Regions from separate parts of the Alteromonas sp. ABV2_168 genome, predicted to be linked through region 2. Evidence: predicted binding sites of a transcription regulator. Region 2 holds the regulator's gene; the other holds the start of a gene.
The links. Region 2 encodes sigma-54, which starts transcription at its own class of promoters, with help from an activator protein. Its sites were predicted from a motif close to GTTGGCACGNNNNTNGNNT; they were not measured.

Region 1: a site for sigma-54 is predicted at 2,163-2,181, ahead of ACXAH4_RS10140 (kinase). Genes of this name have one in related genera too.

The regions. Positions count from the first base shown of each region.
Region 1 covers NZ_JBSWYQ010000005.1:236,185-240,869, reverse strand. The annotation lists gene ACXAH4_RS10155 (response regulator transcription factor) at 1-180, opposite strand, end outside; gene cmoA (carboxy-S-adenosyl-L-methionine synthase CmoA) at 364-1,110, shown strand; gene cmoB (tRNA 5-methoxyuridine(34)/uridine 5-oxyacetic acid(34) synthase CmoB) at 1,119-2,093, shown strand; gene ACXAH4_RS10140 (kinase) at 2,231-3,100, shown strand; gene ACXAH4_RS10135 (HAD-IIB family hydrolase) at 3,103-3,918, shown strand; gene ACXAH4_RS10130 (glycosyltransferase family protein) at 3,936-4,685, shown strand, end outside.
Region 2 covers NZ_JBSWYQ010000003.1:369,040-373,724, reverse strand. The annotation lists gene lptC (LPS export ABC transporter periplasmic protein LptC) at 1-523, shown strand, start outside; gene lptA (lipopolysaccharide transport periplasmic protein LptA) at 492-1,061, shown strand; gene lptB (LPS export ABC transporter ATP-binding protein) at 1,067-1,792, shown strand; gene ACXAH4_RS07200 (RNA polymerase factor sigma-54) at 1,888-3,372, shown strand; gene hpf (ribosome hibernation promoting factor) at 3,405-3,692, shown strand; gene ptsN (PTS IIA-like nitrogen regulatory protein PtsN) at 3,701-4,144, shown strand; gene rapZ (RNase adapter RapZ) at 4,191-4,685, shown strand, end outside.

The DNA of each region.
Region 1 (4,685 bases), on a different contig from region 2:
TCCCGGCATATTTAAATCTAATAACAGTAAATCAATGTGGTGATTTTCAGTTAACACGGTCATCATGGATTCAAGACTGTCCGCTTCAAGAATTTCAGCGTCCTTGAAATACGGTTCCAGTGCAGCACTTAATGCTTCCCTGAACAGTGGATGATCATCTGCAACTAATATACGAGTCATATAATGCGGTGCCCGAATTATGTAATTTTTCCTGTTACTATAGGGTAATACTTTAGGCTAATGATATAAAGTCAAATTAACTTAAGGCGCTTTATAATCAAGAAATTTTTCCTTTTAAATGAAAAAAACGTGGCAATCCTTTAAAATCTGCCCCGTTTTTTAGCTAATCAGTAAGGTCTTTCAGTGCAAAAGCCGGATAATATTTTTGCCAGCCATATGACAACCGTCAGTGATTTCCGATTTGATGAACACGTAGCTGACGTATTTCCCGATATGATTCAACGTTCAGTACCGGGTTATCAGACGATTCTGCATACCATCGGAGAACTGGCCAGAGCCAGAGTTACTGATGGCAGCAATGTGTATGATCTCGGCTGTTCTCTGGGGGCTGCCAGTCTTTCTGTTGCACGCAACACGGATCATTTGTCCTGTCAGATAACCGGTATTGATAATTCTCCGGCAATGATTGAGCGCTGTGAACGGGTAATTTCCAGTTTTCATTTACCTAACCCTGTCACACTCCATTGTGAATCTGCTCTGGACACCAAAATAGAAAATGCATCTATGGTGATCATGAATTTCACCTTGCAATTTATTCCGCCGGAGCAAAGAGAAACGCTGCTGAGCAAAATTTTCAACGGCCTTAACCCGGGTGGGATCCTTGTTTTGTCAGAGAAAATTCAGCATCCTAGTGAACAGGGAAATCATCTGCTTATCGACCTGCATCATCAGTTTAAGCGCAATAATGGTTACAGTGAACTGGAAGTCAGCCAGAAACGGGCAGCGCTTGAAAATGTGATGCTCACCGACAGCTATCAGACTCACGAAAACCGGTTGAAAAAGGTAGGGTTTGAAGATGTGGTTATGTGGTTCAAATGCTATAACTTTACCTCTATGGTGGCCATTAAGGCTGGTGGAGTCAATGCCTGATGCGACGTATTTCTGATCCCTGGTTCACTGAATGTTACCGTCAGTTGCTGGACACGCCTCTGGCACACTGGCTTGAAACGCTGCCGGCACAAATCAGCGAATGGCAGCGGGAACACCTCCACGGAGAATTCAGTAAATGGTGTAAATTGCTGGAAAAACTTCCTGAGACCACTGTCAGTTCAAAAGAACTGAAACACAGTGTTACTGCGGGCAGCGCCGCTGACATCAGCGAATATCAGCAGAAACAGATAGAAGGTCTGCTGAAACAGTTTATGCCATGGCGAAAAGGCCCCTATCACATTCACGGCATTCATATTAATACAGAGTGGCGGTCAGACTGGAAATGGGATCGGGTACTGCCTCATATCAGCCCGCTTGCCAACCGTCATGTTCTGGATGTGGGTTGTGGTAGCGGCTATCACATGTGGCGTATGCTGGGAGAAGATGCTGCCGGCGTTTATGGCATCGATCCGACTCAACTGTTTTTAATTCAGTTTCAGGCTATCAGGCATTTTATTCCTGCCGCCAATATCCATTTTTTACCCCTGGGCATTGAGCAGATGCCGGCATTAAAAGCATTTGATACTGTGTTCTCAATGGGTGTGCTATACCATAGAAAAGATCCGGTACAGTTTCTCACCCAACTAAAAGATCAGTTACGCAAAGGCGGCGAACTGGTGCTTGAAACACTGGTAGTGGAAGGTGATGAACAAACCGTACTGATGGCAGGCGAACGTTATGCACAGATGCGCAACGTCTGGTTTCTGCCAAGTGTAAAGGCACTCACTGTGTGGCTGAGCAGGCTGGGTTTTGAAAATATTAAGGTCGCTGATATCAACACCACGTCTCTTGATGAGCAGCGCACCACAGAATGGATGACGTCTCAGTCTTTAAAAGATTTTCTGGATCCTGATGACATCAGCAGAACCATTGAAGGTTATCCTGCACCACAACGTGCAGTGCTGATAGCCACGAAAAAGTAACTTTATGTCCTGTTCGTTTGCAGACTGTTGCCAATTCTTGGCACCGGTCTGCGAGCATTCCTGACCCGGATTGGCATAATTGTTGTAGTTACTACTTTATAAACTGTGCTGAAACAGCACGTCACACAGGTAGTAACATGGATATTACGGGCTTTCTGAACGAGCACCAGTTACCGGACACTTACCAGGCCATTGCACAAGAATGGTTCATACCGTTAGCAGACGAAATCCTTTCGCACAAAAATGGTGCAGAAGGGCCATTTTTCGTCGGTGTTAATGGCTGCCAGGGATCAGGGAAATCCACATTATGCGACTTTCTTATCCACTACTTCACCCACCAGCACGGGCTGTCAGCCGTCACGATCTCCCTTGACGATTTCTATCTCTCCCGTGCAAGACGACAAGAACTTGCTGCCAACGTACATCCCTTGCTTTGCACCAGAGGCGTACCCGGTACGCACAATACGGTTCTGGCTGATAGCACTTTCACAGCGTTAAAATCTGCAGGCAGCGTTGCTCTGCCCCGCTTTAATAAAGCCAACGATGATCCTTTTGAAGGATCTGCGTGGCCGGTAATCACCTCTCCACCTGATATTGTGTTAATTGAAGGCTGGTGTTGGGGCGTGTCAGCGCAATCTGAGGACGCACTTAAAGAGCCGGTTAATGATCTTGAGCGTACCGAAGACCCGGATGGCACATGGCGGGGATATGTGAATGATAAAATTGCTGCAGATTATGAATCTTTATACGATGAAATGCAGTATTGGGTAATGTTAAAAGGTCCGTCTTTTGAGCATGTTTACAAATGGCGGTGTGAACAGGAACACAAACTGGCCGCGAAAACCGGAAAAACCGGAAGCGGTATAATGAGCGATGAACAAATCCTTCGTTTCATACAACATTATCAGAGACTCACAGAACATGCGTTTAATTCCCTGCCTGCAAAGTGTAATCAGGTATTTGAGTTAGATGAAAACAGAGTCATTAAAAACGTCATCAGGAAGTAGTCATGGACACAGCGAATACACTCATTTTCACTGACATGGACGGTACGTTGCTTGACCACCATACATACAGTTTTGAAGCTGCAAAGCCTACGCTGACCTCACTGTCAGAGCGAAATATTCCCGTCATCCCTACCACCAGCAAGACCTTTGTTGAATTGCTTGAATTGCGGGAAACCATTGGCCTGACCGGCCCGTTTATCGTAGAAAACGGCGCAGCAGCATACATTCCTCATGGTTTTTTCGCGAAAAAGCCAGCCGGTACCGTGTGGCAGGATGGATTTTGGTGCAAATCTTTCACCTCATCGAAAATGTACTGGCTGAAATTACTCGAAAAGGTCAAACCGGATTTTGCCGGTGAATTCACCCATTTCAGCGAGATGTCCAACGAGGACATCTGCGAAGCCACCGGGTTATCACCCGCAGAAGCTGCACTGGCTGCACAGCGACAATTCGGTGAGCCGGTCTTATGGCAAGGCACAGAGGAGAGAAAAGAGGCGTTTATCCGGTCTGTGACAGACAGAGGCGCCTATCCGCTGGAAGGCGGCCGTTTTATTCATATTTCCGGCGACTGTAATAAGGGCGCAGCCCTCCAATGGTTTGTCGAAGAGTTTATCCGTCAACATGACGAACCGGTGACCAGTATTGCGCTGGGTGACGGTAAAAATGATATTGCAATGCTTGAGGCAGCGGATATTGCCGTTCGGATCGCCTCCCCGAGTCATCAACCCCCTACACTAAAAAAAGAAGAAAATGTATACACCAGTACCCTGCACGGCCCGCAAGGCTGGACTGAAGTACTGACCCGATTACTTTTTTAACAGGACATGGAGAACACATGGCTGATTTTTATCAAAATGGCGTAGTGACAACGTTACACAACTTATCAAGACGCCCTACAGAAGAGCTTGAAGCTGAACTGTTACGATTTTCTCAGAAACGTCCGATGGCGCTGATCCTGCCGTCATTGTATTCAGAATTGGAAGGCGAAGCACTGCCGCACATCGTCGACGAACTCACCCACGTCCCCTATCTGTCTGAAATCGTCATTGGCCTTGACCGTGCAGATAAAGAGCAATACAAATCTGCATTAAAATTTTTCGAAAAGCTGCCGCAACATCATCGCGTTTTGTGGAACGACGGCCCCCGTCTTAAAGCCATTGACGAAGAATTATCGGCTCTGAATCTCGCACCTAAGGAACTGGGTAAAGGCCGTAACGTATGGTACTGCATGGGGTATATTCTGGCATCAAACCGTGCAGAATCCGTCGCCCTCCACGATTGCGATATCGTTACCTATAACCGCGACCTGCTGGCCCGACTTATCTATCCGGTCGCGAATCCTCAGTTCAACTACGAGTTCTGTAAAGGTTATTACGCCCGCGTAGCCAACGGAAAAATCAATGGCCGGGTTTCCCGTTTGCTGGTTACCCCGTTGCTGCGCGCATTGAAACGCACGCTGGGTGATAACGAATATCTGGAATTCATGGACAGCTTCCGTTATCCGCTGGCCGGCGAATTCTCTTTCCGTCGTGATGTGCTGAACGATATCCGTATTCCCAGTGACTGGGGCCTTGAGGTGGGCGTG
Region 2 (4,685 bases):
GGCGCTGCTGATGTACCTTCCGGTCTGGATGGCAGAAGAGCAGGCTCCGGCGAAAAAAGCCGGTGCAGACGCCTTACGCCCTGCCTATAAAGCAAAGAATTTGACAACTACGCTGTATAACGAAGAAGGCAAACTCAACCACGAAGTCTTTGCCGCCTCTATGGAGCATTACGACCAACTAGGCTTTGTGTTATTCGACCAACCCAAATACACTGTCTATGTGAATGATGACGAGGCCCCATGGCAAGTCACCGCTGATGAAGGCACACTCTACAACGATGACCTGATCCAGCTGGAAGACAATGTGCTGATAAAAAGCCTGAACCCTGAAGAGTTTATCCAGACCATCACAACCAATTTTATTAAGGTGAATCTGGATGACAAAACCATGACTTCAGACCAGCCGGTAGATATACGCGGTGTACAGACCATCATTAAAAGTAACGGTTTCAATGCAAACCTGCGTACCCAACAATATGAGTTAATTGATCATGTGCAGACAATTTATTCCCCGGGCAGTTAGCCTTTTCGCAGCAATAGCGCTGCTTGCTGCTGCCGGTGAGGCAATGGCCGGCTCCGGTGATTTTGAAAAGCCTATTACCGTGGATGCTAAGTCACAGTTTATTGACGGTAAAAAGAAGAAATCGGTTTTTAAAGACGATGTGAAGATTACCCAGGGTTCACTCATCATTGCCGCAGATGAAGTTGAAGCCATCGCCAGTGAAGGCGAAGGGAAAGAGGTTTTTATTGCCCGCGGAAAACCAGCCACTTATTCTCAAACGCTGGATGACGGCGCAAAAGTAAAAGCCAGCGCAAATGAAATTCGCTACGAAGTAGCCAAACAACTTATTTCCTTGCAAGGTGATGCGAAAATCCAGCAAGATACCAGCATGGTCCAGGGAGATAGCATCACCTATGACATGTCAAAAGAGCAACTTCTGGCAACCGGCGGTGAAAGTAACAGCAACGGCCGGGTAACCACGGTTTTCCGTCCTGACACAGTTAAAGAGCTGAAGGAAGAGAACAAGACTTCAGACAGCAACGAAAACGAGGGTAACTGAGTTACATGGCAACCCTGAGTGCGACTCACCTGGCAAAGTCGTATAAATCACGCCAGGTCGTCCGTGACGTTAGTTTATCGGTTTCTACCGGACAGATAGTAGGTCTGCTGGGTCCTAACGGTGCAGGTAAAACCACAACGTTTTACATGATTGTCGGTCTTGTGCCGCTGGACAAAGGCAAAATCCTCATTGATGAGCAGGAGCTGACGCACCAGCCAATGCACGAACGTGCCCGCCGGGGAATTGGCTATTTACCCCAGGAGGCATCCATTTTCCGCAAGCTGACCGTACATGAAAACATCATGGCGATATTACAGACGCGTAAAGACTTAAAAAGTCATCAACGTGAACAGGAAGCGGATGCACTACTTGATGAATTTAATATTAATCATATACGTAATAGTACAGGTATGAGTTTGTCGGGTGGCGAACGCCGCCGGGTTGAAATTGCCCGCGCACTGGCAGCCAATCCGCAATTTATTTTGCTCGATGAACCCTTCGCCGGAGTTGACCCGATTTCGGTTAATGATATAAAGAAGATCATTCAGCACTTACGGGACAGAGGTATCGGTATCCTCATCACCGACCACAATGTCAGGGAAACCCTTGATGTGTGTGAAGAGGCCTATATCGTCAGTCATGGAGAACTGATTGCTCAGGGCACCGCAGAACAGGTATTAAGTAATCAAAAAGTTCGTGATGTATACCTTGGTGAGCAATTCAGGCTATAGTTAAGATATCGGGATGAGCATTTAGCGGAGATTTCGCCACCGGCACTCACACCGCTACAACCGGATGTCCTTTTTAGAGTTTATATAAGACGTAGATGAAACCATCTTTACAGTTAAAATTTAGCCAACAACTAACAATGACGCCTCAGCTTCAGCAGGCGATCAAGCTATTGCAGTTGTCTACGCTGGACTTACAACAAGAAATTCAGGAAGCTCTCGATTCTAATCCTTTGCTGGAAGTCGACGACAGCTCCGACAACGATGTAATTGAGAAAAATAACATCGACAATGATGACAGCATGCAAGAGTCTGCAACAGCCTCATCTTCTGACAGCATGGATACCGGTGAAGCACTGGAAAAGAATGATTTACCGGATGAGCTGCCCATCGACAGTACCTGGGATGAGTACATTTCTGCGTCTTCTGCCCCCGCGCCCGGCCCTTCCGGGGGTGATGATGAACAAATCTTTCAGGGTGAAACCACCGAAAATATTCAGGACCATCTGCTGTGGCAAATGCGTCTGACACCTTTTTCTGACACAGACCGCGCCATCGCGCTGGCGATCATCGATTCCATTGATGAGTCCGGCTATCTAACGGTTACCGTTGACGACATTCTGCAAAGCGTAAACAGTGAAGATATGGAAGAGCCCGTAGAAGAAGATGAGGTTGAGTGCGTACTTAAACGTATTCAGCTATTTGATCCTCTCGGTTCCGGCTCCCGCACACCGCAGGAGTGCTTGTTAGTTCAGCTGGCGCAATTTGCACCGGAAACACCGTGGCTGGAAGAAGCCAAACTACTGCTCAGAGAGCATTCCGATCTGTTAGGCAGTAAAGATTACCGTACGTTAATGCGTAAAACCCGCCTGAAAGAAGATCAGTTACGGGAAGCGATGCGTTTGCTGCAAACGCTTAATCCCCGTCCGGGCAGTGCATTAATTACGAAAGAACCCGAATATGTCATTCCGGATGTATCGGTTGCGAAGAAAAATGGCCGTTGGGTTGTAGAATTAAACCCCGACAGCCTGCCTAAGCTCAGTGTTAATCAGCAGTATGCTGCAATGAGCCGTAAAGCAAGAAACAGCAGTGATTCACAATTTATCCGCTCTCACATGCAGGAAGCAAAATGGTTTATTAAGAGCCTTGAGAGCCGGAACGATACGCTGCTGAAAGTAGCAAATTGTATTGTTCAGCAACAGATGGGCTTTTTTGAGCATGGCCCTGAAATGATGAAACCAATGGTGCTGAATGATGTCGCAGAAATGGTAGATATGCACGAATCTACTATTTCCAGGGTAACAACGCAGAAGTACATGCACACGCCCCGTGGTATTTTCGAGTTGAAGTATTTCTTCTCCAGCCACGTTGCCACTGAATCAGGTGGTGAGTGTTCATCTACAGCGATTCGCGCCCTGATTAAAAAGCTGGTTGCCGCTGAAAAGCCAAGCAAGCCACTGAGTGACAGCAAGATTGCTTCGTTGTTGGCCGATCAAGGCATTATGGTTGCCCGGCGAACAATAGCAAAGTACCGGGAATCCTTGTCGATCCCGCCGTCTAACCAACGCAAAAGCCTTATCTAACTTAAGGCTGCTCAAAATAAGGAAGACGAAATATGCAAATCAACCTTTCTGGTCATCACATTGAGATCACTGATTCTTTGCGTAATTATGTCGATACTAAGTTCAGCAAACTGGAACGTCATTTTGACCACATATCAAATGTGCACGTTATTTTAAATGTTGAAAAGCTTAGCCAAAAAGCAGAAGCAACGGTTCATCTTAGCGGCGCGGAAGTCTTCGCCTCTTCCGAAAATCAGGACATGTATGCTGCCATTGACAGCATGGTCGATAAGCTCGACAGGCAGGTCCTGAAACACAAGGAAAAGCTTAAAAAGCACTAATTGAATTCATGGATATACAAGCCATAGTCAGCCTGGACCGCACCGAGTGTGCGGTCCAGTGCAATAGCAAAAAACGCATTCTCGAAATCATCAGCGGGATTGCAGCTAAAAATAACCCCGATGTTGATGAAGCCACCGTGTTAAGTAGCCTGCTGGCCCGTGAGCGAATGGGCAGCACAGGTATAGGTAACGGCATTGCCCTCCCCCACGGTCGCCTGGCCGGACTGGAAAATGTCATCGCCATCGTAGTTACCAGCACACCCGCCATCGATTTTGATGCTATCGACAACAAACCTGTGGATATTTTCTTTACTCTGCTTGTCCCTCAGGAACAAACCGAAGGACATTTACAAACTCTGGCCATGGTTGCCGGAAAACTCAGCGATAAAGAAACCATAAAAACTATCCGCAAAGCTCAGACAAGTGATGATATTATTCGCGCATTACAGTAACTTAGTGTAATACGCACCGACAACACGTGACTTCAGGAGAAACGGCGTGAAGTTAATCATCATCAGCGGACGTTCCGGTTCAGGAAAATCAGTAGCACTTCGTGCCCTTGAGGATCTGGGGTACTACTGCGTCGATAATATTCCGGTTAATCTGTTACCAGCCCTGACACACACTGTCGCCGATGAATACGAGCAGGTAGCTGTGAGTATTGATGTCAGAAACTTGCCTAAAGAGCCTTCTGAGCTGGTTGAAATTCTCGACTACCTGCCGGAGTCATGGACTGTCACCATCGTATATATTGACGCAAGTGACGATATGCTGGTGCGCCGGTTCAGCGAAACCCGGCGGTTACATCCGCTGGCCAAACTGAATAAGTCATTGTCAGATGCCATCCAGACAGAACGTGAACTGCTGGCGCCTGTAGCGGAAAGAGCGGATTTGAATATTGATACCGACTCTCTGAGCATCCACCAGCTGGCAGAATTAATCCGCGAGCGTATCCTCGGTAAGAAAAGCTCACGACTTGTTCTGGTATTTGAA